DNA from 2 places in the Kitasatospora sp. NPDC058048 genome. Region 2 is predicted to be linked to the other one. Evidence: predicted binding sites of a transcription regulator. Region 2 holds the regulator's gene; the other holds the start of a gene.

Region 1 (15,266 bases), on a different contig from region 2:
GGTGGGGAGGGGGAGAAGGCGACTTCGCCGGAAACCGCGGAGGAGGCCGAGCCCGCCGGGCGTCCGGTCGCCGCCGACCCGCGTCTCGCCATGCGGACGGGTGCCACGGCGTCGGGGAAGGCCGGGCAGAAGGCGGCCGAGCCGTCCGGGGAGACCGGCTCCGAGGACGACTCCGAGACCGGCTCCGAGAGCGGCTCGGGGTCCTCGGCCGCACCGGCCGGGACGGCGGACGAGGCGGAGAAGGCAGCCGGCGAAGCGGCCGACAACGTCGACAACACCGACAACGCCCGCAACACGGACAACGCCCGCAAGGCCGACAAGGCGCGCAAGCCCGACGGCACCGACGAGGCCGACGGCGCGGAGCGGACCGAGAAGGCCGAGCAGACCGGCCAGGCCGAGAAGACCGAGAAGGCCGAGAAGACCGGGGACGCCGGAACCGAGGACGACCCGGAGGACACCGGGGACGCCGACGCCGAGGACGCTCCCGCCATTAGCTCCATGACCCTCGCGCTGACCAGGACCGGGCAGCCCGGCCAGCGGCCGGACCGGGCCGAGAAGCTGGAGAAGCCCGCGCCGCCGCGCGCCTCCGCCGCAGGCACCGCCGCCCCGGCCGGCACCGTGCCGGAGCCGAAGCCCGAGCCGCGTCCGGAGCCCGGGCCCGTTCCCGAGCCGGAGCCGACCCCCGGCCCGAAGCCGCTGCCGAAGCCGGCCCCCGTGCCCGCGCCCGTGCCGGCCCCGAAGCCGCTGCCGGAGCCCGACCCGCGGCCGGTGCCGCCGGTCCCGCCGCTGCCCAAGCCCGAGCCGCTGCCCGCACCGGAGCCGCTGCCGTCGCCGGAGAACACCGCCGAGGCGATGGAGGTCCTGGCCTCCCTCAACGCCCGCCCGGTGTCGCCGCTGCGGCGTGCCCTCAAGCGGGTGACCATCTGGACGGTCTTCCTCGCCGTGGTGCTCGGCGCGCTCGCGGTGGCCCAGCTGCTGCGCCCGCTGCCGGACCCCAAGCTGAAGATGACCGCCGCGGGCAGCTACAGCTTCTCCGGCGACGTGCTCGACCTCGCCTGGCCGACCAAGGGCCAGTCCGCCGCCGAGGTGGTCGGCGTCGGCAGCCTCGGCAGCTCGGGCCAGGAGACGCCGTCCTCGATCGCCAGTGTCACCAAGGTGATGAACGCCTACCTGATCCTCCAGAAGTTCCCCCTGAAGAAGGGGGAGAGCGGCCCGAAGATCACCGTCGACAAGCAGGCCGCGCAGGAGTCCGGCAACGTCGACGAGTCCCGGGTGACGCTCACCGAGGGCCAGGTGCTCACCGAGTACCAGGCACTGGAACTGCTGATGCTGCCCTCGGCCAACAACGTGGCCCGGCTGCTCGCCCGCTTCCACTCCGGCTCCGAGGCCGAGTTCGTCAAGCTGATGAACGACACCTCGGCCAAGTTCGGCATGGCCAACACCATCTACGCCGACCCGGCGGGTTTCAGCGCGGACACCAAGTCCACCGCCAAGGACCAGCTGAAGCTGGCCGAGCAGGTCATGCAGGACGAGATCTTCCGGCAGATCGTCTCCACCGCGGAGACCAACTTCAACAACGTGAAGATCTCCAACACCAACAACCTGATCAACCCGAAGGCCGGCGTCATCGGCGTCAAGACCGGCTCCAGCACCCCGGCCGGCGGCTGCCTGATGTGGGCCGCCTACAAGGAGATCGGCGGCGTGCAGCGGCTGATCCTCGGCGTCACACTGGGCCAGCAGGCCACCTCGCCCAACCCGGGCGACGGCATCCTGCCGACCGTGCTGAAGGTCAGCGGCAAGCAGATCCAGGCCGCGCAGAACGGCGTGACCGGCCAGACGGTGGTGAAGAAGGGCGACGTCGTCGGCTCGGTGGAGGACGGGCTCGGCGGCAAGGTCGCGGTCGTCGCGACCAAGGACCTGGTGGTGGCGGGCTTCCCCGGCATCACCGGCACGGTCACCCTGGACACCTCGAAGGTCGACCACAGGGCGACGGCCGGCACGGAGGTCGGCGTGCTGCGGGTGGGCGCGGGCGACGGCAAGGCGGAGGTCCCGGTGGCCCTCCAGTCCGACCTGAACCCGCCGTCCATCCAGTCCCGGCTGCTGCGCACGCTGTGAGCCGCTGAGGTGAGCCGCCGGGCCGCCAGGCCACTGAGCCGCTGAGGCATCGAACGCAGAAGAAGGCAGAAGAAGAAGGGGAGCCGGTCCGCACCGGCTCCCCTTCCTCCTTCTCCGCCGGAGGCCCTCTCTTTCGGATCACGTCGGACCAGTGGGCGTCGTTGGAGTGCGTGGATCGGCGGTGCGGAGGAGGGAGTCCATGCGGAGCATCGGCGACCGACGACAAGCCGACGAGGTGCGTGCTCCGGCGGCGACCGCCTGGCGTGATCCGAAAGAGAGGGCCTAGGCGTCCCGGTCGAGCAGCGCGAGCGTGAGACCGCCGAGCGGCGTCACCCGGTCCGGGTCGCCGTACTGGGTGCGGAGCACCTGCGCCTGGTCCGTGGGCATCGCGCCCAGCGGGTCCTGGGTGTCACCGAGGACCAGCAGCCAGATCCGGGACACCCCGCCCAGGCAGTCCGCCGGCTGCGGGCAGGGCATCGGCGAGAGCTCCCCGGCGTCGTCGGCGCTCTGCGCGACGAAGACCGGATAGGGGCGTACGTCCGAGGGCAGGTAGTAGTCGACGCCGGGCCAGGCCAGCGCCCAGGACTGGTCGCCCAGCGGGGCCGCCATCCCGTCCCCGGAGCGGTAGCCGGCCGAGATCTCCCGGGCCGCCGCCTTGAACGGCTCCTCCGAGCCGTTGTGCGAGCCCACGTACCGCACCTCGGGCTGCTGCGGCAGCGACGCCACGGCCGGTACCGCGAGCAGGGCGACCGTCAGCAACCCGGCCGCCGGGACGGCCCCCCGGGGCGCCCGGCCGCGTCGCCGGGCCAGAGCCGCCATCGCGCCGTACACCGCCCCGCCGCCGCCGCCGGCCAGCACCGCCCAGGCGGGCACCGTGAACAGCAGGTACCGCCCGAGGAAGTACGAGGTGTCGGTCAGGCGGGACACCAGCCAGACGCCCACCACCGGCAGCTCCGCGAGCAGCAGCGCCTGCCAGGCCCGGATCCGCCGGCCGGGCAGCGCCAGCGCCAGCAGCGCCAGCAGGACGAAGGCGTAGAACACGACGTCCGAGCCGAAGAGGCGCTCCCCGAAGTGGGCGAGGCCGCGCAGGGAGGGGGTCGGTATCCAGCCCAGCTGCCGGTCCGACTGCCGGCTGCCCAGCAGCACCACCGGCAGCACCGGCAGCGCCGCCACGGCGACCGCCAGCGGGTACTGCCACAGCAGCCGCCGGTCAGCCTCCGGGCGGGTGCGCCACAGGTGCAGCGCCAGGAGCGCCACCTGCCCGGCGACCGTGCTGAAGGACACCAGGTGCCCGGCGCCGGCCAGCGCCATGGCCACGCAGTACGGCGCCCAGCGCCGCCAGGTCGGCCGCTCCAGCGCCCGCAGCAGGAAGTACGCGGCCGCCGCGATCGCGCAGGTCACCAGCGCGTAGGAGCGCGCCTCCTGGGCGTAGCGGGAGATCTCCGGGGGGACGGTGAACAGCAGCCCGGCCCCGACCGCCGCCACCCTGCTGCCGAACAGCCGCTCGGCGGTGAGCGCCACGAACGCCGCCGCCCCGGCCATCGCCAGCACGGAGGGTATTCGCAGCGAGACCGTCGAGTCGCCGAACACCGCCGTCCAGCCGTGCATCAGCAGGTAGTACGCGCCGTTGCTGGCGTCGACGTGCTGGAGCAGCCGCAGCAGGTCCCCCAGGGAGCGGGTGGCCACCGTCCAGGTCGCCATCTCGTCCCGCCACAGGTCCGGCGTCCCCAGCCGGTACCCGCCCACCGCCAGCATGACCACCGAGGGCCACACCCACACCTGCCCCAACAGCCGGCCCACCGGGTGCACAGCAGGTTTCATCAGGTCCTTCGTCTCCTTAGCGAGGCGTGCCGGGGCGGATCCCACCCTGCCCGGCAGGCTACTTGAACCGCCCTGACACCCCGTCGGCCGCCCACACCCCGCCCGCACCCCCTCCGTCACCCCGCGCCCCACCCCTGATCCGGTACGCTGTGAACGGCCTGGTAGCACCCGGGCCGCGCCTCAGTAGCTCAGGGGATAGAGCACGGCTCTCCTAAAGCCGGTGTCGCAGGTTCGAATCCTGCCTGGGGCACAGCGAACACGCAGGTCACAGGCCCTCCGCCCACTCCGGGCGGGGGGCCTGCGGCGTTCCCGGGCCCGGCGCCGCCCGCCGCCGCCCGCCGCCGCCCGTCGCCGCCCGCCGGGTGCGACCGTCGGGTGCGACCGGCGGCGGGCGGACCGGCCGGCGTCAGGGGCGGCGTACCTCTCCGGGAGGAGGCGGCGGAGGCCGCCGTGCGCCCACGGTTTGATCATGAAACAGACCTCGTGCTGACGGGGCGTGGCCGCCGCGCTCCTAGGCTCGTCGGGACCCCTGCCGGAGCACCGTTCCAGGTCAGGGCGGACGAGCCGGGGAACCATGACGACCTACCGATACGCCGTGGCCGAGCTGCGCGGCCAACTGCGCCAACTGCTCCTGAGCGGCGCCGCGATCGCCCTGGGGGTGGCCTTCCTGATCGCCTCCGTCAGCGGCAGCGGGGCACTGGTGGACTCCTACAGCCAGACCGCGGCCGCCGAGGTCGGCCCCGGCGACATCCAGGTGACCGGGAAGGCGATCCAGGCGACCGGGAAGGCCGCGGCCGGCGGGCTGGACGCGGCCGCCGCCGAGCAGGTGCGGCAGACCCCCGGGGTGGCCGCGGTGGCCCCGCGGCTGACCGGCAGGAGCGCCGTGCTGGCCGCCGACGGGCGGCCGCTCGACCGGACTGCCACGGTCAGCGCCGTCGCCGAGGACCCGGCGCTGCGATGGCAGCTGCTCAAGGACGGCCGCTGGCCCGCCGGCCCCGGCGAGGTGCTGCTCGACACCGGGACCGCGCACCGGCTGGACGCCGCCGTGGGCGCCGAGGTCCACCTGACCCGGGCCGACGGCACCGCCGCCACCGCCCGGCTGGTCGGCACCCTGGACGAGCGGGGCGCCCCGAGCCTCGCCGGAGCCCCGATCATCGGCGTCCCGGCGAGCGCGGTCGCCGGCTACGCGACCGGCGTCACCACCGACCGACTCGACGTCAGGGCCACCCCCGGCGCCTCCCGGAGCGGGACCGTCGACGCCCTGCGCGCCGCCCTCGGCGCCGACGTCCAGGTGCACACCCGCGCGGCCTCGGTCACCGAGGCGACCCGGCAGAGCAACACCATGTACGGCGTGGTGCTGGTCGCCGCGCTCTCCTTCGTCCTGATCGCGCTCGCGGTGGCGCGGATGGTGGTCGGCAACACCTTCACGGTGGTGCTCGCCCAGCGGACCCGCCAGCTCGCCCTGCTGCGCTGCGTGGGCGCCGACCGGCAGCAGCTGCGCCGGCTGATCCGCCGCCAGGGACTGCTGCTCGGGGCGGGCGCCTCGGTGGCGGGCGTGCTGCTGGGGGTCGCCCTCGGCGCGCTCGGCACGGCCGTGGTCGGCGGGCTCGACCTCGGACCGGTGCACCTGTCACTGATGCCCACCCCGCTGACCTGCCTGGCGGCCGGACTGTTCGGCGTGCTGCTGACCCTGCTGGCCGTACGCGGTCCGGCGAAGGCCGCCGCGGCCGTGCCGCCGATCGCCGCGCTCGGCGGCACCCCCGCTCCGGCCGGCGGGGCGGCCAGGGCGCGGGCCGCGGTCCGGACCTCCGGCCTGCTGCTCGCGGGCACGGCGCTGCTGGTGGCCGGGGCGCTGACCCCGCCGCCGCTGTCGCTGCTCGCCGTCACCGTCGGTGCCATCGCCAACTTCTTCGGGGTGCTGCGGCTGTCCCACCGGGTGCTGCCCGCGGTCGTCGCCGTACTGGGCCGCCCCGCCCGCAGGCTCGGCGGGACGGCCGGCCGGCTCGCCACCCAGCAACTGCGGCTCAACCCCGGCCGCACCGGGGCCACCGGCTCGGCGCTGCTGCTCGGCGTGACCGTGATGGTCGGCGCGGTCACCGCGCTCGACATCACCTCGCAGTCGCTGGTGCCCGTGGTGTCCGCGCGCCAGCCCGGCGTCTTCTCGGCAGCCGCCACCGGCGGTGGCGCCCTGCCCACCGGGGCACTCGGTGCCCTCGGCGCCGACCACGGGCTGACCGTCACCCCGGTCCGCTCGGCCACCGTCGACCTCGACGGCCGGCCCACCGTGGTCGCCGCCGTCGACCCCACCCGGCTCAACTCCTCGACGGACGACGTGGAGCGGGCCCGCGCACTCACCGAGGGCACCGCACTGAGCGGACTCGGCGAGACCGGGGTGCGGCGGGCCGGCGGCGTCGAGCTGAGACTCCAACCCGGCCGCAGCAGCCTGCCGTTCACCCTGCAGAGCGGCGCCACCCTGCTGGTGACGCCCACGACCCTGGACCGCCTCGCCCCCGGCGCGCCCGTCACCACGGCCTGGATCTCCCCGGCCGCCGGCGACGACCGGCCGACCGCCCGCCGGGCCCTGGACCGCGCCCTCGCCGACCACCCGCAGGTGACCGTCGCCGACACGGCCGCCCAGGCGGACACCCTGCGCTCGCTGCTGGACCGGCTGAAGACCGTCAGCATGGTCCTGCTGTCCTTCTCCGTCGCCATCGCCGGCCTGGGCGTCGCGGCCACCCTGATGCTCAGCATCAGCGAACGCTCCCGCGAGATCGGCATGCTGCGCGCGATCGGGATGTCGCGCGAGCAACTGCGCCGGATGCTCACCCTGGAGGCGCTGCTGCTCTCCCTGGCCGGTGCGCTGGTCGGCACCGGCCTGGGCGTCGCCTACGGCTGGGCGGCCGCCCGCTCGATCACCTCGACGCTGGGAACGGTCGGCACCCCGCCCGTCCTGCCGGTGCTGGCCGCCCTGACCCTGACCGTCCTGGTCGGCCTGGCCGCCGCGGTGCTGCCGGCCCGCCGGGTCGGACGGATGACCGCGGTGGCGGCGATGCGCGCCTCCTGACCGGGCCGTGACCGGTGCACCGGAACCGAGCGCGCCCCGTGCCCTGACGCCCCCGGCCGGGGTGGCCGCCGAGGTGCGTCAGGCCAGAGTGAAGCGGGCCCGGGGGGCCTGCGGGCGGGCGGTGGCGAGGGCGAGGTCGGCGAGGAGGGACTCGGTTTCGCGGGTGCGGCGCAGGACGTCCGGGTCGAGGTCGACGACGACGAGTTCGCGCCGGTCCTCGCTCGCCTCGGCGATCAGCCGGCCGTCCGGGCCCCAGACCGCGCTGCCGCCGCAGGTGTGCCAGTCGCCGGTGCGGCCGATGTGGTTGGCGAGCACCGTGTAGAGGGTGTTGTCGAGCGCGCGGGCCGGGAACCAGGTGCGGGACTCGTGGTGGCCGTGTCCCATGCTGAACAGCGCGCCGACCAGGTAGGCGTGGCAGCCGTCGAGTGCGGCGGCCCGGGCGTGCTCGGGGAAACCGGAGTCGTAGCAGACGCCGAGCCCGAGCCGCCAGCCGTCCAGTTCCAGGGTGCAGCCGGCCGTCCCGGGGCGGTAGTGCTCGCGTTCGCTGTGGAACAGGTGCTGCTTGTCGTAGCGGGTGACGAACTCGCCGTCCGGGCCCAGGACGAGGGCGGAGACGCGCAGGTCGGCGCCGTCCCGTACGGCGGCGCCGACGATGGCGGCGGTGCCGGTCTCGCGGCAGGCCTCGGCGATCGGCGCGAGGCGCCGATCGCCGGGCTGGACGGCGTACTTGACGGGGTCGGCGCTGATCAGCTCGGGCTCGTACCCGGAGAGGACCTTCTCCGCGAACAGCACCAGCCGGGCGCCGGCCCGGGCGGCCTCGCGGATCAGTTCGGCGGCCTGGGCGACGTTGGCGGGTATGTCACCGGCCACGGCCTGGGCCTGGACGGCGGCGATCCGCAGCGGGCGCTCGGGGTAACCGGCGGGCGCGGCGGGGGAGATGGGGGCGGTGGGGGCGGTGGTGTCGGGCATGGCCGCCACGCTAGCGCGGTGGCCGGCGGTGGCCGGGAGCGGGCCGTGGGGTGACGAGGCCTCAGCGGACGGTCTCGTCGGCCCGTCCGAATGGGTCACCCGGGACCTCCTCCGGCGGGCCGTGCGGCCCGTCCTCGTCCAGCGGGGCGGCCGTGCGCGAGGGGCGCCCGGCCGACACGACGACCCGCTGGACCCGGTCCCTGGTGCGCCAGTTGACCCGCCGTACGTCCCGGGCCAGGGCGCCGGGGCGCCAGACCTGGATCACGGCGGTCACGGTGCCCAGCACGATGCCGGCGGCCAGCCAGCCGGCCAGGACGTCGCTGGGCCAGTGCACCCCGAGCGCGATCCGGGTCCAGCCGATGGTCAGCACCGTGGCCGCCGCCACCAGGCAGGCGGCGGTGCGGCCGCGCCGGCGGACCCGGTACCAGAGCAGGCCGACCAGGACGGCGCAGGTGATCGCCGAGGCCATGGCGTGTCCGGAGGGGAAGGCCGGGCCGTCGGCGTGCGAGACCGGATCGGTGAAGGAGGGGCGGCCGCGGTCGAAGGCCTGCTTCAGCGCCCACTGGGCGCCCCAGCCGACCAGGGCCTGGGCGGCCACCCAGCCGGCCAGCACCCGTGCGCCGATCAACCAGAGCCACCCGGCGGCGATTCCGAGCAGCGTCCGCATCGTGACGGTGCCGCCGATGTCCGAGAGCGTCTGCACGGAGGCGGTCCACACCCGGTGTTCCCGGGCGTAGGTGTGCAGTTCGCCGATCCACTCCTGGTCGAAGCGGACCAGCGGGTGCCACTGGCCGGTCACCGGAGCGGCCAGCAGGCCGAACAGCGCGGCACAGCCCAGCGCGAGCGCGGTGTCCCGAAGGAGACTGCGGTTACGCGCAGTGAGGCGGTTCGTGCTGTTGGTCAGGTGCATGACTGACACCTTCCCAGTGTCCCGTGCCGGGCAAGAGCCGGAGTGATAGCGATTCGGCATCGTTTGTGAGGAGGACCTGCGTGTGCCGGGGTGCGTGCGGCGGCGGAAAGCGGGGAACGCGGGGAACGCCGGCGGCCGTTCGCGGGTTCAACGAGTGGGCGGCGGCAGCGTGTGGGTCGAGTGAAGACATCGCTCCCGGAACGGTCGGCCGGCGGCACGGGACGCGCCCGACCGGTCACTCAGCGTTCGAGGCCGGGGTGAAAACCGGCAGGATACTGCATCGCCGGGAAGAATCTGAGTGACTTGGGAATGTTGTCCGGATTCTGTTCGTTGGATCGTTACGTGTGTGCCTCCAGGGGCCCGCACTTCTTGCCCTCACGAGGCAGGCAGGCAGACCTCGGCAATACCAGCAAAGGGAGCAAGCATGGCCACCCGTGCCGTCGTTCGCGACAGGGCCGACCGGAGTCGCGCGGCCCGCCCGACCAACCTTGAGGCCGACCGCGACCTGGTCGGCATGTACCTCGACGAGATCGCCAGGACACCCCTGCTCGATGCCGCCGAGGAGGTCGAGCTCTCGCTGCGGATCGAGGCCGGCGTGTACGCCCAGCACCTGATGGACGAGGGCGGACTCCCCGACGGCGTCACGCGCGAGGAGCTGGAGACGATAGCCGCCGACGCCGAGCGCGCCAAGGACGTCTTCATCCGGTCCAACCTCCGGCTCGTGGTCGCCGTCGCCCGTCGCTACCCGCGCAGCGGCCTGCCGCTGCTGGACCTCATCCAGGAGGGCAACGCGGGCCTGGTGCGCGCCGTCGAGAAGTTCGACTACGCCAAGGGCTTCAAGTTCTCCACGTACGCGACGTGGTGGATCCGGCAGGCGATCACCCGGTCCATCGCCGACCAGTCCCGCACCATCCGGCTGCCCGTGCACCTGGTGGAGGAGCTCGGGCGGATCCGGCGGGTGCAGCGGGAGAAGTCCAAGGAGCTGGGCCGTGAGGCGGAGCCGGCCGAGATCGCGGCCGAGCTGGACACCACCGAGGCCCGGATCAAGGACGTACTGGACTGGGCGCGCGACCCGGTCAGCCTCAACATGTCGGTCGACGACGAGGGCGAGACCCAGTTCGGTGACCTCGTCGAGGACACCGGGGCCACGTCCCCCGAGGACGCCGTGATGGTCATGCTCCGCCGCGAGGAACTGGACGACCTGATCGGGCGGTTGGACGACCGCACCGCCTCGATCATCCGCTCCCGCTACGGGATGGAGGACGGCCGCGAGCGCACCCTCACCGAGGTGGGCAAGCAGCACGGCCTCACCCGCGAGCGGATCCGCCAGATCGAGAAGCACGCGCTGGCCGAGCTGAAGAAGATCGCCGACCACGCGGGCTTCGAAGCCGCCTGACAGGCCACCCGGCAGGCTGCCCGGCAGTTCCACCTGGCGGGCCGCCCGACGGACCGGCCGGGCCGATGGGCCGAGCCCTCATCCGGGCCCTGGCGCGGAGCGTTCCCGTACCGGGGCCCGAGGCGTGCCGCGGGGCTCTTAGGCTGGAGGGGAGGGACGAGTGGACGGAGTGGACGGCGTGAGCGAGCAGGGGCAGGAAAAGGGCCAGGAGCAGGCCCGGGCGCAGGAGCCCCGGGAGGCTGCGGCCGCCAAGGCCCGGCTGGTCTTCCGGGACCCGTTGGACCAGCAGTCCAGCGACGACACCGATGCGGGCTGGGGTGCCCGCCCCGGGGCGGGGGAGGGTGGTGGACGGGGGCTGGACTGGTACCTGAGCCAGCGCCCGCCGCACCACGGGGGCTGAGGAACGGGGACCGGGCGCCGACCGGCACCCGTCGGTCAGCGCAGCGGCGCGACCAGTGCGTCGCGGATCTCGGTCAGCAGGGTGACCTCCTTGGCTTCGAGGTCCGCCGTCTTCTCGGCGAGGGTCTTGCGGTGGGCCGCCAGCTTGTTCATGGGCACGATCAGAACGAAGTAGACGACCGCCGCGGTGATCAGGAACTGGAGCGCGGCGCTGAGCACCGATCCCCACAGGATGAGGATTCCGGACGTGACCTCGCCGGTCGGGCTCACCTCGCAGGGCCCCTTGAGGCAGGAACTGTAGGACGCGAGGTCCTTCGTCCCGAAGACGCCGACGAGTGGATTGATCACGCCCTTGACGAAGGCGTTGACGATGTTGGTGAAAGCCGCGCCGATGACCACGGCCACGGCGAGGTCGATGACATTTCCACGCAGCAGGAATTCCTTGAAGCCCTTCATGCCGCCTCGAACGACGAAGTCGCCCCCCGGTTACGGGTGATCTTCCGCAGCCCCGGATTGACAACCCGTCCGGCCCAGCGCGCCCCCCCTGGGGCGGCGGCAGACCGGCCCGCGCGGGCCCCAGCGCCAGCGCCGCCGCCACCGCGAGCAGCACCAGGACGGGCACCCCGGCCCGCCGTCGCACCGCACTGCGCCAGCGGTGCCACCCGCCGCACCCGCGCCGGATCGGCGGGAAGCCCGGCAGCTCCTGCCGGGGCGGTACGGCGGGCGCGGGCAGCGGGAGGGGCAGGGGCAGGGAGAAGTTCGCGGTCGTCATCGACGCACCTCCGGAGTGTCGGCGGCCCGGCCCCTCGCGGACCGGATGCCCACACGATGAGCGTTTCCGGCGAACTCGGACAGCACTTTCCCCAGGCCTGTGGAAAACCGGGCCCTGTGGACAACTTCGTTCACCCGCACGAGTTGCCCCGGCCCGTCCGGGATGACGGAAAACCCACGGGGCCGCAGCGGGGGAAGAACGGGGAAGGAGAGGAAAGAGGGGAAGGCGAGGGAGGCCGACGGCCGGAGCCGGCGGAAACGCGGAAAGGCCCGCCGTCCCCGCGTGGAAGCGGGGCCGACGGGCCTCTCCGAGGTCTGCGGGCCGTCCCGGGCCGATGGCCCGGCGCCGAGGTCAGCTCGCGGCCGGAGCCGGGCTGGACGACGACGAGGAGCCGGAGCTCGACGACGAGGACGAAGCCGAGGAGGACGTGGACGTGGCGGACGACGTCGAGGGGGTCGACGACGAACCGGCGCCCACCGTGCTGCTGGAGGACGAGCGGCTGTCGGTCCGGTAGAAGCCGGAGCCCTTGAACACGACGCCCACGGCCGAGAAGACCTTGCGGAGTCGTCCCTGGCAGTCGGGGCACGTGGTCAGCGCCTCGTCGGTGAACTTCTGCACCGCCTCCAGGCCGTTGCCGCACTCGGTGCACTGGTACTGGTACGTGGGCACTTGTCTTCCTCCTGGCACTCTCGCCTGATGAGTGCTAACGATGGTCAATGATGCGGCATTCCGCGGGATCAGTCCAGCGACTCCGGTGTGAGATGGGCCGGGCCCGGCCGCCGGACCGCCTCCCGCTCAGCCCTTGGCCGCGCCCACCAGCCGCCCGGCAGCGCCGTGCTCCGCCGGGACGTCGCCCGAACCCCGGGCCGGAGCGGTGCCCGCGACGGCCGCCCCGTGTCCCGGTGCCACCAGCAGGTGCCGCAGCGAGAGCAGCACGATCAGCCCCAGTCCGGCCCCGGCCACCGGCACCAGGAACCCGGTCGAGGGCCCGTGCCCGTCGATCAGCCGGCCCGCCGCCATCGAGCCGACGGCCAGCCCCAGCCCGATGGCGCCGGTCAGCCAGGTGAAGGCCTCCGTCTTGGCCCCGTCCGCGACCAGCGTCTCGACCAGGGTGTAGCCGCTGATCAGGGTCGGCGCGATGGCCAGTCCGCAGACCAGCCCGGCAGCGGTCAGCGCGACCAGGTTGGGCATCGCCCACAGCACCGAGCAGCCCAGCACCAGCAGCGCGTAGCTGATCAGCATCCGCTGCTGCACCGGCCGCCGCCAGGCGATCACGCCGTACAGCACGCCGGCCAGCATCGAGCCGCCGGCGAAGATCCCGTACACGGTGCCGCCGGCGTCGTGCTGCCCGACCGAGTCGGCGAAGGCGTTCACCGACACCTGCATGCCGCCGAACACCGCGCCGACCCCGAGGAAGGTCCCTGCCAGCAGGCGGACGCCGGGGGAGGCGAGCGCCGAGGCGCGCTTGGTGCCGGGCTGCGGCACGATCCGGGCCGGGGCGGTGCGCCGCTGGGCGGCGAAGGCCAGGCCGCCGACGAGGGTCAGCGCGGCCTCGGCGACCAGGGCGGTGGCCGGGTTGGCGAGGGCGGCGATGCCGGAGGCCAGGATCGGGCCGATCACGAAGGTGAACTCGTCCGTCACGGACTCGAAGGCGAAGGCGGTGCTCACCCGGGCCGCGGAGGCGTCGGAGGCGCCGTTCGCGGTGAACGTGGCCACCCAGCGGGCCCGGACCATCGCGCCGACCTGCGGAACGCTCGCACCGGCCGGGACGGCGGCCAGGAACAGGCTCCAGGCGGGCGCGTGGCCGAGCGCGAGCGCGATCAGCGCGCCGACCGCGGCCGCGTGCACCAGGACGGTCGGGACGAGCACCGCGGCCTGGCCGTAGCGGTCCGCGAGCCGCCCGGTCTGCGGCCCGACCAGGGCCTGGGCGACGGCGGCGACCGCGGTGACCGTACCGGCGGTGCCGTACGAGCCGTGGGTCCGGGTGACGAGCAGCAGGATGCCCATGCTGAGCATCGCGTACGGCAGCCGCGCGACCAGGGCGGGGGACAGGAACGTCCAGGCCCCGGGCGTGCGCAGCAGCTCGCCGTACCCGACGCGGGCGGGGGCCGGAGCTGCGGGGGTGGCCGCGTGGTCCGCGGCGGTGTCGACCGTTCGGCGCGCCGTCACGGTCGGTCCTTCCTGCTGCCTGGTAGCGCGGCAGGGCATGGTGTGGCCCCGACGGCGCCGAGAGTCGTCCTCTCGCGCGTCGACCGGGGTAGATACCGGGCCGGTCCGGCGTGGTGGCCGGGAGCCGGACCGCGGCCGCCGAGCGGTCGCGCCAACTCTGCGTCAGGCAGAAATTGGGGGTGGTCTAGCGGTGGTTATACGGATGATCGAACCATCGTATCAGTTACGCGCGTAGATACCCTGGGCCGACCCCGGCTCCTCCGGCCCGCCCCAGCCGTGACGGGCCGGAGGAGCCGGACGAGCCGGAGCGGCCGTGGCGAGCAGGAGCAGCCGTGGCGAGCAGGAGCAGCCGGTTCGAGCAGTGAAGGGGGCCGAGCCGGCCCGGCCCCGCGCTCACCGCCCGTTCAGCCACCCCGCGAGCTTGCCGCCCTTGTCCACGGCCCGCAGTCGCCGCTCCGCCGCCTCGCCGACCTCGTCCGTGGTGACCACCAGCAGCTCGTCCCCGCCGCGCAGCACCGTCGCCTTGTCCGGCACGAAGGAGTTCCCCTCCCGCACGACCAGGGTGACCGCCGCCCCCTTGGGCAGCCGCAGCTCGCTGATCTCCACGCCCGACATCTTGGAGGCGGGGGAGAGCGCGACCGACAGCAGGTGCCCGTGCAGCTTTTCCAGCGGGGCGGACTCGATGCCGAGGTCCTGGCCCATGTCGCCCTCGTCGATCCGCAGCCGCTTGGCCACCCACGGCAGGGTCGGCCCCTGGAGGAGGGTGAAGACGACGACGAGGATGAAGACGATGTTGAAGACGTCCTCGGCCCGGTGCGCGCCGGACACCACCGGGATGGTGGCCAGCACGATGGGCACCGCCCCGCGCAGTCCGGCCCAGCTGAGCAGTGCCTGCTCGCGGGCCGGCACCTTGAACGGGGTGAGCGAGACCATCACCGACAGCGGCCGGGCCAGGAACACCAGCACTCCGCCGATCACCAGCGCGGGCACCACCGCGTCGCCCATGGTCTCGGGCGTGACGAGCAGCCCGAGCAGCACGAACATGCCGATCTGCCCGATCCACGCCAGTCCGTCGGCGAAGCCCCGGACGGCGGGGCCGTGCGGCAGCTTGGAGTTCCCGAGTATCACCGCGCTGATGTAGACGGCGAGGAAGCCGGAGCCGTGCAGCAGCGCACCGCCGGCGTACGCGAGCACGGTGAGCGCCATCACGGCGATCGGGTAGAGGCCCGAGGAGGGCAGTGCGACGTGCTTGAGCCCGTAGGCGCCTATCTTTCCGACGGCGAGGCCCACCGCGGCGCCGATCGCCAGTTCGGCGGCGATCGTGCCGATCAGGACGTACCAGGTGTCCAGTTCCCCGGTGGTGGCGAAGGCGACGACCAGGATGACCACGGGCGCGTCGTTGAAGCCGGACTCGGCCTCCAGCAGGCCGGTGAGCCGGTGCGGCAGCGGGACCATCCGCAGGACGGAGAAGACGGCGGCCGCGTCGGTCGAGGAGACGATGGCGCCCAGCAGCAGCGAGGTGCGCCAGTCCAGGCCGACCAGCCAGTGCGCGCCGGCGGCGGTGGCGAAGACGCTGATGCCGACGCCGACGGTGGCGAGCACGGTCGCGGCCGGCATGACCGGCTTGATCTCCCGCCAGCTGGTCTTGAGG
Region 2 (15,266 bases):
GGCAGAGCACGATGTCGCCGAGCAGGCCCTGCGGCAGCTCGTCGCCCTCCTTGCCGGGACGCAGCTCGTCCATCGGGAAGGACATCACGTCGGTGGGCCCGGGCAGGTCCATCCACTGGATGTGCAGCTCCTCCATCGCCGCACTGTCCACCAGGATCACGGACAGTTCTGACTGCGGGTGGATCCGCATCTTGTCCAGGGCGAAGCGGGCGACGTCGAGGATGGACTCCTCGTCGGCTTCCCAACCGGACTCGTTGGCGATGTCGATCGACATGACGGGCTGTGTGCTCAGCTTTCGGTGCGATGGGACTGTCGGGGAGCGCGGGGCGCGGTGGCCTTGCCGGGGCGCCGCTGGGCGGGCTTGCGGGGAGCCGGGGAGCCGTCCTCGGCCTCCTGCCGGGCGTCCCAGCGCTCGTAGGCGTCCACGATCCGGCCGACCAGCTTGTGGCGGACCACGTCGGTGCTGGTGAGGACGGAGAAGTGGATGTCGGGCACGTCGGCCAGGATCTCCTGGACGACCTTGAGTCCGCTGCGGGTGCCGCCCGGGAGGTCGATCTGGCTGGTGTCGCCGGTGACCACCACCCGGGAGTTGAACCCGAGGCGGGTGAGGAACATCTTCATCTGCTCGGGCGAGGTGTTCTGGGCCTCGTCGAGGATGATGAAGGCGTCGTTGAGGGTGCGGCCGCGCATGTACGCGAGCGGGGCGACCTCGATGGTGCCGGCCGCCATCAGGCGCGGGATGGAGTCCGGGTCCATCATGTCGTGCAGCGCGTCGTACAGCGGGCGCAGGTACGGGTCGATCTTCTCGTAGAGGGTGCCGGGCAGGAAGCCCAGCCGCTCCCCCGCCTCGACCGCCGGGCGGGTCAGGATGATCCGGTTGACCTCCTTGGCCTGGAGGGCCTGGACGGCCTTCGCCATCGCCAGGTAGGTCTTGCCGGTGCCGGCCGGGCCGAGGCCGAAGACGATCGTGTGCTTGTCGATCGCGTCGACGTAGCGCTGCTGGTTGAGGGTCTTCGGGCGGATCGTGCGGCCCCGGTTGGACAGGATGTTCGCGGTGAACACCTGGGAGGGCGCCGGGCTGTCCGGGTCCTGTTCCTGGCTGCGGAGCATGGCGATGGAGCGCTCCACGGAGTCCTCCGTCAGGGGCTGGCCGGTGCGCAGCACCAGCATCATCTCGTTGAAGAGCCGCTGCACGAGGGCGACCTCGGCCCGGGCTCCGGTGGCGGTCACCTCGTTGCCGCGGACGTGGATGTCGGCGGCGGGGAAGCCCTGCTCGATCACGCGCAGCAGCGAGTCCGCGGTGCCGAGCAGGGTGACCATCGGGTGCTTCTCGGGGATGACGATCCGGGCGCTGACGCGGCCGTCGTCGGCCGGTTCGGTGCGCGACTGTCCGTTGGTACGGGTCTGCGATGTGTCACTCATAGGTCGGCGCTGGGGCCTGCCTCATCCCATCCGTGGTCTCGGGTGCCGCTCGGTGTCTCCGGGGCACCAGGGTACGCCGCGAGCGTGATCGCCGTGGCGGGCGGCGGGGCCGCACCCGACGATGCTGCGGCAGATCGGAGGCCGATGCGAGCGTATTTTTCCCGCCGGCCGCGGCTCGGCGGTTCCCGGGCCGGTCACGACGGGCGGCGGGCCGGGACGGGCACCCGGTCGAGGTCGGCGGCCAGCACCAGTTCCCCGTCGAAGTGCTTGCGGGCGTCGGCCAGGTGCTGGCCGAGGTCCGGGTAGCGCTGCGAGAAGTGGGTCAGCACCAGGGTGCGCACCCCGGCCTCGGCGGCGACCTTGGCGGCCTGCCCGGCGGTGAGGTGGCCGTGCTCCTCCGCGAGGCGGGCGTCGGCGTCGGTGAACGTCGCCTCGACGACCAGCAGGTCGGCGCCCTCGGCGAGGGTGTGCACGCCCTCGCACAGGCGGGTGTCCATCACGAAGGCGAACTTCTGGCCCGGCCGCGGCTCGCTGACCTCGCCCAGCGTGACGGTGCGGCCGTCCACCTCGATCGCGCCCTCGTGCTGGAGCCGGCCGACCGCCGGGCCGCGCACGCCGAGCGCGGCGAGCCGCTGCGGCACCAGCCGGCGGCCGTCCGGCTCGGACAGCCGGTAGCCGAAGGACTCCACCGGGTGGTCCAGCCGGACGGCGTCCAGCGCGAAGCGGGCGCCGGGCGCGGGCAGCGGCCCGGGCTCGTCGATCGGGCGGGGCCGCAGCACGGCCGTCTCGTGGTAGGCGGTGGAGTGCCGCAGCCGCTCGAAGTAGACCTCGCCGGAGGCCGGGAAGTAGACGTCGACGGGGTGCGGGACCCGGTCGAGGTTGATCCGCTGGATCACCCCGGCGAGGCCCAGGCAATGGTCCCCGTGGAAGTGGGTGACCGCGATCCGGGTGATCTGGGTGGCCGTGACCCCGGCGTGCAGCATCTGGCGCTGGGTGCCCTCGCCGGGGTCGAACAGCAGGCCCTCGCCGTCCCAGCGCAGCAGGTAGCCGTTGTGGTTGCGGTGCCGGGTGGGCACCTGGCTGGCGGTGCCGAGGACGACGAGTTCGCGCTGGGACACCTGCGGTCAGACCATGCTCTCGGTCATCTTCGCCCCGCCGAGGACGTGGACGTGCGCGTGGAAGACGGTCTGTCCGGCGCCCGCACCGGTGTTGAAGATCAGCCGGTAGTCCTCGATGCCCTCGTCCCTGGCCACCGCGCCCGCCTCGGCGAGCAGTTCGCCGGCGATCTCCGGCTCGGCGGCGGCCAGCGCGGCCGCGTTCGGGTAGTGCGCGTGCGGGACCACCAGCACGTGCACGGGCGCCTTGGGGGCGATGTCGCGGAAGGCGAGGGTGCGCTCGGTCTTGCGCACCACGGTCGCCGGGATCTCGCCCGCCACGATCTTGCAGAACAGGCAGTCGGGCTGCGGCTCGCCGGCCATGGTTCCCTCCTCGGGATCGGTACGTCGGGTGGTGGGGCCGTACGGGCGCAGCCTAGCCGAGCGGGGCGACGGCCTGCTGGTACTCCTGGAGGTGCTTCCAGCGCACCGAGCGCATGCCGACGATGTCGCCCTCGTCCGTGTCGAAGTCCTCGGTGAGGAAGGAGACCGCGAGGATGACGAAACCGATCAGCCAGCGCCTGGTGAGCCGCCAGGTGTTGGGCCGCATCACGCCCTTGCGGCGCACCACCCGCATCGCCATGACCCCCTTGCCGACGCTGAAGCCGGTCAGCCGGGCGAGCACCACCTGGTTGAGGAAGGACGCGGCCAGGCCGACGGCCAGCAGCGCCACGAAGTAGGGCACCACCGGTCCGCTCTGCACGGCGTGGCCGGCCGCGTGCCCGGTCCTCGGGCGGCTCGCGGCGTTGGCGGCGACGAAGCCGAGGCCGATCGCGAACAGCCAGTCCAGCACGATCGCCAGGAACCGCCGGCCGCCGCCCGCCTCCTTGGGGCAGGGCGGCAGCGCCCGCCGCGGCTGCTCGCTCCGCGGGTAGGGGTCCGGGTACGGCTGCGGGTACGCCTGCGGGGCGTGTCCCTGCGGCGGGTACGGCTGCGGCGCGGCGTACCCCTGCGGCGGGTACGGCTGCGGCGGGTACGGCTGCGGCGGGTACGGCTGGGCCGGCGGCTGCTGGTAGGGCTGCGCCGGCGGATGGGGCTGCGGCTGCTGTGCGTAAGGATTCTGGCCGTACTGCGGCGGCGGGTAGCCCTGCGCCATGTGGTTCCCCCGTGAGCTGTGGATCAAGAAACAGCCCCGCATCCTACCCACGCCCCCGCACCCCGCAGCGGGAAGCCGGCCGGTACGGCCTCCCGCTGCGAGGACGGCGCCCCGCTACCGCCAGGGCAGCGGCGGCGCCGTACGGGCCGGCGTCTCGGCGAGCCGCTCCAGGGCGAGCCGGACGCCCTCGGCCAGCTGGGGGTCCTCGCCGGCCGCCCAGTGGTGCGGGGCGAACGGCACCTCGACGTCCGGGTCGACGCCGTGGTTCTCCAGGCCCCAGCCGTAGTTCTCCAGCCAGAGCGCGTACTTGGGCTGGGTGACCAGGGTGCCGTCGACCAGCCGGTAGCGGCTGTCGATGCCGATCACCCCGCCCCAGGTGCGGGTGCCGACCACCGGACCGATCCCGAGCGCCTGGACGGCGGCGTTGACCACGTCGCCGTCCGAGCCGGTGAACTCGTCGGCGAGCGCGACCACCGGACCGCGCGGGGCGTCCGCCGGGTAGGGCACCGGGTGGTCGGTGTCCCGGATGACGTCCCAGCCGATGATCCGGCGGGCCAGCTTCTCGATCACCAGCTGCGAGGTGTGGCCGCCCCGGTTCCCCCGGACGTCGACGACCAGGCCCTCCCTGGCCATCTCGCTGCTCAGGTCGCGGTGCAGCTGGGCCCAGCCGGCCGTCTGCATGTCGGGCAGGTGCAGGTAGCCCAGCCGCCCGCCGGACAGCTCGCGCACCGCGGCCCGCCGACCGGCCACCCAGTCGTGGTAGCGCAGCGCCTCCTCGTCGGCGAGCGGGACGACCACCGGGTGGCGCCGGTCGGTGCCGTCCTTCCCGGCCACGGTCAGCTCGACCGGCTGGCCCGCCGTGCCGGCCAGCAGCGGGGCCGGGCCGGTGACCGGGTCCACCGGGCGGCCGTTGACGGCCAGCACCGCGTCGCCCGGGCGGACGGCCGCGCCGGGCGCGGCCAGCGGCGAGCGGGCCCTGGGGTCGGAGGACTCCCCGGGCAGGATCCGGGCGATCCGCCACCGCTCGCCGTCCCGGACCAGGTCGGCGCCGAGCAGACCCTGGCGCCGGGCGGGCTCGGTGTACCGGCCGTAGGGCATCACGTAGGCGTGCGAGGTGCCGAGTTCGCCGTGCACCTCCCAGAGCAGGTCGACCAGTTCGTCGTGCGAGCCGACCCGTTCGACCAGCGGCCGGTAGCGCTCCAGCACCCCGTCCCAGTCGACGCCGGAGAGGTCGGGGCGCCAGAAGTTGTCCCGCATCAGCCGGCCGTTCTCGGCGTACATCTGCCGCCACTCGGCGGCCGGGTCGACGGTCACCCGCAGCCGGGCGAGGTCGACGGTGGTCTCCTCGTCGTCGCCGCCCTTGTGGTCGGCCGGGACGACCCGCAGCTCGCCCTCGTCCAGCACGGCCGCCCGGGTACCGTCCGCGCTGACCGAGAAGCCGTCCAGGCCGTGCACCAGCTGCTCGACCCGGCGCTTCCTCAGGTCGAAGCGCTCCAGCACCGGGCGGGGCCGGTCGTCGTCCAACGAGGCGGCCTCGTCGCCGAGTTCGCCCATCAGCGGGGCCCTGGTCCAGAGCACGCCGTCCTTGGCGGCGGCCAGGTCCTCGAAGCGGCCGCCCTCGACCGGGAAGGGGACGATCCGGTCGGCGATGCCGTCCAGGTCCACCCTGGTCACCGGCGCGGCGTCGGCCGCCGCCTCCTCGCCGTCCGCCTTCCGGGCCTTCGGCTCGTCCTCCTCCCCGCCGAGCGGGCGCCCGGCCCGCTGCGGCCCGAACGGGGAGGGTGTGTCGGCGGCCAGCGTGACCAGGTAGGGGCGGCAGCCGTTCGGGAAGGACAGGTCGAAGACGTGCGCGTCGTAGACCGGGTCGAAGTTGCGCACCGACAGGAAGGCCAGGTAGCGCCCGTCCGCGGTGAAGGAGGGCGAGGTGTCCACGAAGCGCGGCTGGGTGACCTCGCCGACCGTCCGGGTGGCCAGGTTGGCCAGCACGATCTGGCGCAGCGAGTGGGGGCCCATCCCGCGCACCGGGCGCGACCAGGCCAGCCAGGCCGAGTCCGGGCTGAAGGCCGGCCCGCCGGCCTCGCCGTCGGCGCTGCGGTCCAGCTCGTGCACGGCGCCGTCGGCCAGCGAGACCAGCAGCACCCGGCCGTCGTGCACGCCGAGCGCGGCCTGCTTGCCGTCCGGGGAGACCACCAGCGAGTTGACCCGGCCGAGCTGCCCGGCGGCCAGCCGGCGGCGCTCGGCGCCGTGCAGGTCGGGGGCGAACTCCAGGGCGTCCTCGCCCTCGGCGTCGGACACCCACAGCACGCCCTGGGCGCCGTCCTCGCCCGGCACCACCCGGACCAGCCGCCCGCGCACGCCCGGGGTCTCGTCCAGCACCCGGGCCGGGCCCTCGCGGTGGGTCAGCCAGTGCACGCTGCCGCGCACCACCACGGCGCTGCCCCGGCCGGTGCGGTCGGGGGCGACGGAGTCCAGCCAGTGCGCGGCGGGCACCGGGCGGGGGCGGCGCCCGGCCCGCGGACCGGCGAGGCGGACGTCCAGCCGGCGCGGCTCGGCGCCGTCCAGGTCGTCCAGCAGCCAGAGGTCGCCGGCCCGGTGGAGGACCACCCGGGTGCCGTCGGTGGTGGCGCCGCGGGCGTAGAAGCCGTCCGGGTCGGCGGTGTGGCGGCGCAGGTCGGTGCCGTCCGGGCCGCTGGACCACAGCTCGCCGACGCCCTCGTGGTCGGACAGGAAGGCGATCCGGCCGCCCCGCCCGCCCGGCCCGGCCACCCACAGCGGGGAGTCCAGCTGCCCGTCCAGCTCCGCGTGGACGCGGACGAACTCGTCCCGGCCCAGCCACAGCTTGCCGGCCCGCCCGCCCCGGTACCGCTTCCACCAGGCCGGGTCTCGACCGTTGACGCTGCTCAGCAGCACCCGGTCCCCGCCCGGCTCGAAGGCGAGCCCGCCGACCGGCCCGTACGGCAGCCGCTGCGGCTCGCCGCCGTCCAGCGGCACGGCGTGCGCCCAGGTGCGGCGGAAACTGGCCTCGCCCGCGGCGGTGGCGGCGATCGGGCGGCCGTCGGCGGTCCAGCCGAGCACCCGGGTCTGGTGGCTGCCCCAGTGGGTGAGCCGACGCGACGGGCCGCCGTCCACCGGCACCACGTGCACCTCGGGCGCGCCGTCCCGGGTGGAGGTGAAGGCGAGGTGCCGCCCGTCCGGGGAGAACCTCGGGTGGTGGACCGGCAGGTGGTCCGCCGTCAGCCGCCAGGCCCGGCCGCCGTCCAGCGGGGCGAGCCAGAGGTCGTCCTCGGCGACGAAGGCGACCAGGTCGCCGTGCAGGTGGGGATGGCGCAGGTAGGCGCCCGCCGAGCTGTTCGAGGAGGTGCTCAGGGAGTCCGTCACCCGGCCAGCCTAAGCAGGTGCGCGTACGATCCGCGCCGTTTTTCCCAGACTTCCGGCGCCGCCCGCGGAGGGCTGTTACGCCCTCCCGGGAACCGCCCCGCAGGCCGCCCCGACCGCCTGCACGGCTGCCGTCGCAGCGGCCGTCACAGCGGCCGTCACGACCAGCGGCCGGTGCGCCCGAGCAGCAGCGCGCCGGCGGCCACCCCGGCGGTCGAGGTGCGCAGCACCGAGGAGCCCAGCCGGTACGGCTTGGCGCCCGCCTCGGCGAAGGCGGCCAGCTCCTCCGGGGAGACCCCGCCCTCGGGGCCGACCACCAGCACGATGTCCCCGCCCTCCGGCAGCCCGGCGTGCGCCAGCGGCTCGGCGCCCTCCTCGTGCAGCACGGCGGCGAACGCGGCCCGCGCCAGCACCGGCGCCAGCTGCCGGGTGGTCATCGGCTCGCGGACCTCGGGGAAGCGCAGCCGGCGGGACTGCTTGCCCGCCTCCCGGGCGGTGGCCCGCCACTTGGCGAGCGCCTTGGCGCCGCGCTCGCCCTTCCACTGGGTGATGCAGCGCGAGGCGGACCACGGGATCACCACGTCCACGCCGACCTCGGTCATCGTCTCCACGGCCAGCTCGCCGCGGTCGCCCTTGGGCAGCGCCTGGACGACCACGATCCGCGGCGCGGGCTCCGGCTCCCGGCGCACGGCGGCGACCGTCACGTCGATCGCGTCCTTGCCGAGCACCTCGGCGACCGTGCCGTCCACCCCGAGTCCCAGCCCGTCGGCCAGGGTGACCGCCTCGCCCGGCTCCAGCCGCTTCACCGCGGCCGCGTGCCGCCCCTCCGGGCCGTCCAGGCGCACCACGGCCCCGGGCACGGCGGCGGCGATCCGCTCGGTCTCGACGACGAAGACGGGCGCGGTCATGACGGGGGTACCTCCAGGAGTGGGACGGGAACACGGAAGGGGTGCCGGGATCCCCCGGCACCCCTCCGCGGACGACTACCGGCCGTTGAAGGCGTCCTTCAGGCGGGAGAACAGGCCCTGCTGGCCCGGCGCGAACTGGCCGGACGGCTGCTCCTCGCCGCGCAGCACCGCGAGGCGGCGCAGCAGCTCCTCCTGCTCGGCGTCGAGCTTGGTGGGCGTCTTCACCTCGACGTGCACTATCAGGTCGCCCCGGCCGCCGCCGCGCAGGTGGGTGATGCCCCGGCCGTGCAGCGGGATCGACTGGCCGGACTGGGTGCCGGGCCGGATGTCGACGTCCTCCAGGCCGTCCAGGGTCTGCAGCGGCACCCGGGTGCCGAGCGAGGCCGCCGTCATCGGGATGGTGACGGTGCAGTGCAGGTCGTCCCCGCGCCGCTGGAAGATGGCGTGGGTGGTCTCGGCGATCTCGACGTACAGGTCGCCGGCCGGGCCGCCGCCGGGGCCGACCTCGCCCTCGCCGGCCAGCTGGATCCGGGTGCCGTTGTCGACGCCGGCCGGGATCTTGACGGTCAGGGTGCGGCGGGCGCGCACGCGGCCGTCGCCGGCGCACTCCGGGCACGGGGTCGGCACGACGGTGCCGAAGCCCTGGCACTGCGGGCAGGGGCGGGAGGTCATGACCTGGCCCAGGAAGGACCGGGTGACCTGGGAGACCTCGCCCTTGCCGCGGCACATGTCACAGGTCTGCGCCGAGGTGCCGGGGGCCGCGCCCTCGCCACTGCAGGTGGTGCAGGTGACGGCGGTGTCGACCTGGAGTTCCTTGGTGGTGCCGAACGCGGCCTCCTCCAGGGTGATCTCCAGCCGGATCATGGCGTCCTGGCCGCGGCGGGTGCGCGAGCGCGGGCCGCGCTGGCCTGCCGCGGCGCCGAAGAAGGCGTCCATGATGTCGGAGAAGCCGAAGCCCGCCGCGCCGGCGCCGAAGCCGCCGGCACCGCCGCCGCCCGGGGACAGCGGGTCCCCGCCGAGGTCGTAGACCTGACGCTTCTGCGGGTCGGAGAGCACCTCGTAGGCGGCGTTGATCTCCTTGAACCGCTCCTGCGTCTTCGGGTCCGGGTTGACGTCCGGGTGCAGTTCGCGTGCCAGGCGCCGGAACGCCTTCTTGATCTCGTCCTGCCCCGCATCCCGTCGGACGCCGAGTACCGCGTAGTAGTCCGTGGCCACCAAATGCTCCGCTTGTTCCGCCTGTAGTAGTGCTGCGACTGGACGCCACCGTCAAAAATTTTAACGGTGGCCCTTGCTAGGACTCGGCCAGGATCTGGCCCACGTACCGTGCCACCGCTCGCACCGCCCCCATTGTGCCGGGGTAGTCCATCCGGGTCGGACCGATCACACCCAGTTTCGCCACGCTCTCGTCGCCCGAACCGTAGCCGACCGAAACGATCGACGTGGAATTCAGCCCTTCATAGGCGTTCTCCCGCCCGATCCGGACCGTCATCGCGGCGTCCGCGGTCTCACCCAGGAGGCGGAGCAGGATGACCTGCTCCTCCAGGGCCTCCAGCACCGGCTGGATGGTGAGCGGGAAGTCGTGCCCGAAGCGGGTCAGGTTGGCCGTGCCGGCCAGCATGATCCGCTCCTCGTTCTGCTCGGCGAGCGTCTCGAACAGGGTCGCCAGGACCGTGCTGACCGTCGGCCGGTCGGCCTGCTCGAACAGCGCCGGCAGCTCCTCCAGCAGCCCCGGGACCTCCGGGAGGCGCCGGCCGGCGGCTCTCGCGTTGATCCGGGCCCGAAGGTCCGCCAGCACCGTCTCGCCGACCGAGCCCGGGCAGTCGACCATCCGCTGCTCGACCCGGCCGGTGTTGGTGATCAGTACCAGCATCACCTTGGCCGGGGCCAGCGCCACCAGCTCGATGTGCCGGACGGTGGAGCGCGTCAGCGAGGGGTACTGCACCACCGCGACCTGCCGGGTCAGCTGGGCGAGCAGCCGCACGGTGCGGGCGACCACGTCGTCCAGGTCGACCGCGCCGTCCAGGAAGTGCCGGATGGCCCGGCGCTCGGGGGCGCTCATCGGCTTGATCTCGGCGAGCTTGTCGACGAAGAGGCGGTACCCCTTGTCGGTCGGGATGCGGCCGGCGCTGGTGTGCGGCTGGTGGATGTAGCCCTCCTCCTCCAGCGCCGCCATGTCGTTGCGGACGGTCGCCGGCGAGACCCCGAGGTTGTGCCGTTCCACCAGGGCCTTGGAGCCGACCGGCTCCTCGGTGCCCACGTAGTCCTGCACGATCGCGCGGAGTACGGCGAGCTTGCGTTCGTCCAGCTGGCGGACCTCACCGGCCATGGGGCACGCACCTCCGTCTTCGCACGTTGTCCGACTGTGTCCCTCGCTGCTGCGGGCCGCTCCGGGAGGCCCCCGGTCTTGGCACTCTGAACGTACGAGTGCCAGAACCGTACCTGCCAGTGTAAGGCCCGGGTCCTACGGCAGGAACGGCCCGAGGGACGTGATCCTCCCCGCAGTTCCGGACACGGCCCGCGGGGCCCCGGCGGTTCGATCCTCCCGGCACCGGGGTGGTGCCGGGAGGCCGTCCGGGTGGCAGCATCGAAAGCGACGGCGAACGGAGGAGCAAGCGATGTCGAGCTCGGGCCAGCACACCCGTTTCGCGCCCGACCGCGGCCTGACCGGCCGCATGGTCGCGACGATGTTCGTGATCGGGTTGCTGTACGTCGGTTTCACCGGCCTGCTGATCGCGCTGCTGCGCGGCGCCTGGCCACTGATCGTCCTGATCTCCGGCGGGCTGTTCGTGGCCCAGTTCTGGTTCAGCGACAAGATCACCGAACGGGCGATGGGCGCCCGCCAGGTGTCCCCGGAACAGTTCCCCCAACTCCACGGCACCGTCGACCGGCTCTGCGCCCTGGCCGACATGCCCAAACCGCGGGTGGCGGTCGCCGACAACGACATGCCGAACGCCTTCGCCACCGGCCGCAACCCGCAGAACGCGGTGATCTGCGTGACCACCGGGCTGCTGCGCCGGCTGGAACCGGAGGAGCTGGAGGGAGTCCTCGCGCACGAGCTGTCGCACGTCGCCCACCGGGACGTCGCGGTGATGACGATCGCCGGGTTCCTCGGCGTCCTCGCCGGGGCGATGACCCGGATCGCCGTGTACGGCGGGTTCATGGGCGGCGGGCGCAACAACAACGACCAGAACGCCGCCATCCTGGCGCTGATCATCCCGCTGGTGTCGATCGTCGTCTACGCGATCAGCTTCCTGCTCACCCGGCTGCTCTCCCGCTACCGCGAACTGGCCGCCGACCGGGCCGCCGCCCAGCTCACCGGCCGGCCCAGCGCCCTGGCCTCGGCGCTCACCAAGGTGACCGGGCAGATCGCGGCCATCCCCAGCAAGGACCTGCGCCAGGCGCAGCCGTACAACGCCTTCTACTTCGCCCCCGCGCTGAGCGCCCGGGAGGCCGCCACGCAGCTGTTCTCCACCCACCCCAGCCTGGAGAAGCGGCTGGAGCAGCTGGCGAGGATCTCCGAGCAGCTCGGCCACTGAACCCGCCGAGCCCCTGACGCGAAAGGACCGCCGTGGGAATCCTGGACACCCTGTTCGGCCGCACCAAGCCCGTCAAGCCCGACCTCGACCAGCTGTTCGGCGTGCCGTCCGCCGCGCTCACCCTGGAGGCCGGGGCCGGGTTCACCCCCACCGGGCTCGGCTCGGTCTGCTTCGCGGCTGTCGAGGGCGCGGCCTTCGTCCAGGTCGAGCAGCAGGTCCGGGCCCTGCTGGACGCCGACACCGAGCGCGGCGGCGTCCCGGTGGAGGCCTCCAAGGACGACTACGGCTACTCCTGGCTGCTCGCCCGGCACCGGCCCGAGGAGCTGCCGGAGCTGGTCAACGACCTGCACGCGGTCAACAGCGAGCTGGAGGCGAACGGCTTCGGGCCGCAGCTGCTCTGCTCGCTGGTCGCCTTCCGCGATCCGCAGGGGCGGTCGCTGGCCCTGGTCTACCTCTACAAGCGCGGCACGTTCTACCCCTTCGCCCCGATGCCCGGCGGCGGGGAGAAGCGCAACAGCCCACTGGAACTGCAGGTCAACGCGATGCTGGGGAACGACCTGCGGCTGGAGAAGGACCTGAGCCGCTGGTTCCCGGTCTGGGGCGCGCCGGGCCTCTGACACACCGTCCGCCGTCCCTATGATCACCCGTATGCGCAGCCGCCAGTACGGACCCGACCTGACCCCGCCGTGGAAGAAGCCGCAGCCCGCCCCGGAGGTGCCCGCCGAGCGGGACCTGGTGGTCGAGGAGGCGGCGACCGGCTTCTGCGGGGCGGTGGTGCGCTGCGAGAAGACCGCCGAGGGGTTCACCGTCACCCTGGAGGACCGGTTCGGCAAGCACCGGGTGTTCCCGCTGGTGCCGCGCGGCTTCCTGCTGGAGGGCCGGGCCGTCACCCTGGTCCGCCCGGCCGGCCCGGCTCCCGCCCGGACGCCGGGCCGCACCGCCTCCGGCTCCGTCGCCGTCCCGAACGCCCGCGCCCGGGTCGCCCGCGAGTCCCGGATCTACGTCGAGGGCCGGCACGACGCCGAGCTGGTCGAGCGGGTCTGGGGCGACGACCTGCGGATCGAGGGCGTCGTCGTCGAGTACCTGCGCGGCATCGACGACCTGCCCGCGATCGTCGCCGACTTCGCCCCCGGCCCCGGCCGCCGCCTCGGCGTCCTGGTCGACCACCTGCTGCCGGGGACGAAGGAGCACCGCATCGCCGCCCGGGTCACCGGCGACTCGGTGCTGGTCGTCGGCCACCCCTACATCGACATCTGGCAGGCCGTGAAGCCCTCCAGCGTGGGCATCCCCGGCTGGCCCGCCGTCCCGCGGGGCGAGGACTGGAAGGAGGGCACCTGCCGCCGCCTCGGCTGGCCGGTGGACACCCCGGCGGCCTGGAAGCACATCCTGTCGAAGGTGAACAGCTACAAGGACCTGGAGCCCGAACTGCTGGGCCGGGTGGAGGAGTTGATCGACTTCACGGCCCTGCCGGGTCAGGAGTAGGTACGGAACTCCGCGGTGTCCAGCGTGATGTCGAGCAGATCCAGCGGAATCGACTCGCCGAACTTCGCGGTCCGCTCGACCGCGTAGTCCGGCAGCCCGGAGGCCGCCGCTCGACTCGGCTCGGTGAGCAGGACACAGACACCCTTGATCGGGTCGACGATCAGATATGCGGGAATCTGGCCCTCTGCATAGAGCTCCCGCTTGGTCCGGTAGTCGCGAAGCACGCTGGTCTTCGAAACCACCTCGACCGCCAGGGTGACCGCAAGCGCGGGCAACAGCCGACCGCTCTCCTCCGCAGCCCCCCGCTCAAACACGACCAGGTCCGGCTGCGGCTCACTGGCCTCGCGGGGAAAGGCCACATCCTGCGTGGTCAGTGCGTTCCACCGGGTGTACGGCGTCTGGTGCTGGATGGCCCGGATGATGAGGTTGTGGACCATGTCCGGCCCGGCCATCATCACGATTTCCCCCCTGATGAGCTCGGCTTTGAAGCCTTCGGGGACCTCCAGATTCTCGAAGATCCCCGTCACCCGGTCATCGATGGCGGTCATTGCGCGCTCCCTACGACGGCTGACACCACGTTAACGACACTCAGTCCACCAAGTCACGCACAACCGCGTCCGCCAGGAGGCGCCCCTGGAGGGTGAGCGCGGCGCGGCCCTGCTCGTAGGGACCGGCGGCGAGGAGGCCGTCGGCGAGGTGCCGGTCCGCCGCCCTGCGGCCGGTGTCGGTGAGCAGGTCGAGGGGGATGCCGTCGACCAGGCGCAGCTCCAGGAGGATCCGCTCGACGCGGCGGTCCTCCTCGGCCAGCACCTCGCGGGCCAGCGCCGGGGTGCGCTGCTCGGCGAGGGCCTGCGCGTAGGCGGCGGGGTGCTTGGCGTTCCACCAGCGGACGCCGCCGACGTGGCTGTGGGCACCGGGGCCCGCGCCCCACCAGTCGGCGCCGGTCCAGTACAGCTCGTTGTGGCGGCAGCGGCCCTCGGGGGCGGTGGCCCAGTTGGAGACCTCGTACCAGGAGTAGCCGGCGGCGGCGAGCGCCTCCTCAGCGATCAGGTAGCGGTCGGCGTGCACGTCGTCGTCGATCATCGGCAGTTCGCCGCGCTTGACCCGGGCGGCGAGCCGGGTGCCCTCCTCGACGATCAGCGAGTACGCGGAGACGTGGTCGGGCCCGGCGCCGATGGCGGCGTCCAGGGAGGCCCGCCAGTCGTCGTCGGACTCGCCGGGGGTGCCGTAGATGAGGTCGAGGTTGACGTGCTCGAAGCCGGCCGCGCGGGCCTCGGCCACGCAGGCCTCGGGGCGGCCCGGGGTGTGGTGGCGGTCGAGCAGCTTCAGGACGTGCGGGCGGGCGCTCTGCATGCCGAAGGAGAGCCGGTTGTAGCCGCCCTCGCGCAGTTCGGCCAGGTACGCCGGGTCGACCGACTCCGGGTTGGCCTCGGTGGTGACCTCGGCGTCCTCGGCGAGCCCGAACTCCTCGCGGATCGCGGCGAGCATCTTCACCAGGTCGCGGGCGGGCAGCAGGGTCGGGGTGCCGCCGCCGAGGAAGACGGTCCGCACCGGGAGGTCCGTGTCCCCCAGCACCTTCCGGGCGAGGCGGATCTCGGCGACCACGTTGTCCGCGTACGTGTCCTGCGAGGCGACCGCCCCGGAGGAGCGCAGCTCGGTGGCGGTGTAGGTGTTGAAGTCGCAGTAGCCGCAGCGGCTGGCGCAGTACGGCACGTGCAGGTAGAAGCCGAACGGCCGGTCGCCCAGCCCGTCGAGGGCGTGCGCGGGCAGGGAACCGTCGGACGGCACCGGATCGCCGTCGGGGAGTGCGGAGGGCATGAGCCCATTGTCCCGTACGGCGCACCCGTTCGGGTGAGCCGTACGGGGCGGGGCGGCTCAGGCCTCGTTGGCGCCCGCGTACATGGCCGCCACGGCGTCCGCGTAGGTCCGCTCGACCACCGGGCGCTTGATCTTCAGGCTCGGGGTGAGCTCGCCGTGCTCGATGTCCAGGTCGCGCGGCAGCAGGTGGAACTTCTTGATCGTCTGCCAGCGCTGGAGGTCGGCGTTGACCCGCTTGACGAAGCCCTCGATCAGCTGGTGCACGGCCGGCTCGGCGGCCAGTTCGGCGTAGCTCCTGCCGGCCAGGCCGCGCTCGGCGGCCCACGGCAGGAGGACCGCCTCGTCCAGGCCGATCAGCGCGGTGCAGAAGTTGCGGCCGTTGCCGATCACCAGGATGTTGCTGACGAACGGGCAGACCGCCTTGAACTTGCCCTCGACCTCGCTGGGCGCCACGTACTTGCCGCCGGAGGTCTTG

The links. The regulator HrcA, encoded in region 2, represses chaperone genes, less so after heat shock. The targets are predictions, from matches to a motif close to TTNGCACTCNGNNNNNCNGAGTGCNAA.
Region 1: ACFVVA_RS24660 (FmdB family zinc ribbon protein) is a predicted target of HrcA. The motif match lies at 12,127-12,153, and genes of this name have one in related genera.

Annotation. Positions count from the first base shown of each region.
Region 1 is NZ_JBHVRT010000024.1:94,689-109,954, reverse strand. Features, by position in the region: gene ACFVVA_RS24705 (hypothetical protein) at 1-2,115, shown strand, start outside; gene ACFVVA_RS24700 (glycosyltransferase family 39 protein) at 2,398-3,936, opposite strand; tRNA gene ACFVVA_RS24695 (tRNA-Arg) at 4,114-4,186, shown strand; gene ACFVVA_RS24690 (FtsX-like permease family protein) at 4,511-7,000, shown strand; gene ACFVVA_RS24685 (carbon-nitrogen hydrolase family protein) at 7,079-7,969, opposite strand; gene ACFVVA_RS24680 (phosphatase PAP2 family protein) at 8,031-8,879, opposite strand; gene ACFVVA_RS24675 (sigma-70 family RNA polymerase sigma factor) at 9,304-10,275, shown strand; gene ACFVVA_RS24670 (hypothetical protein) at 10,454-10,675, shown strand; gene mscL (large conductance mechanosensitive channel protein MscL) at 10,711-11,130, opposite strand; gene ACFVVA_RS24660 (FmdB family zinc ribbon protein) at 11,798-12,115, opposite strand; gene ACFVVA_RS24655 (MFS transporter) at 12,242-13,615, opposite strand; gene ACFVVA_RS24650 (potassium/proton antiporter) at 14,009-15,266, opposite strand, start outside.
Region 2 is NZ_JBHVRT010000032.1:26,138-41,403, reverse strand. Features, by position in the region: gene ybeY (rRNA maturation RNase YbeY) at 1-274, opposite strand, end outside; gene ACFVVA_RS29080 (PhoH family protein) at 289-1,422, opposite strand; gene ACFVVA_RS29075 (ribonuclease Z) at 1,617-2,540, opposite strand; gene ACFVVA_RS29070 (histidine triad nucleotide-binding protein) at 2,547-2,900, opposite strand; gene ACFVVA_RS29065 (RDD family protein) at 2,953-3,672, opposite strand; gene ACFVVA_RS29060 (PDZ domain-containing protein) at 3,787-7,050, opposite strand; gene ACFVVA_RS29055 (16S rRNA (uracil(1498)-N(3))-methyltransferase) at 7,206-7,955, opposite strand; gene dnaJ (molecular chaperone DnaJ) at 8,031-9,170, opposite strand; gene hrcA (heat-inducible transcriptional repressor HrcA) at 9,247-10,281, opposite strand; gene htpX (zinc metalloprotease HtpX) at 10,571-11,491, shown strand; gene ACFVVA_RS29035 (hypothetical protein) at 11,524-12,108, shown strand; gene ACFVVA_RS29030 (DUF3097 domain-containing protein) at 12,140-12,973, shown strand; gene ACFVVA_RS29025 (Uma2 family endonuclease) at 12,964-13,521, opposite strand; gene hemW (radical SAM family heme chaperone HemW) at 13,562-14,791, opposite strand; gene ACFVVA_RS29015 (AMP-dependent synthetase/ligase) at 14,849-15,266, opposite strand, start outside.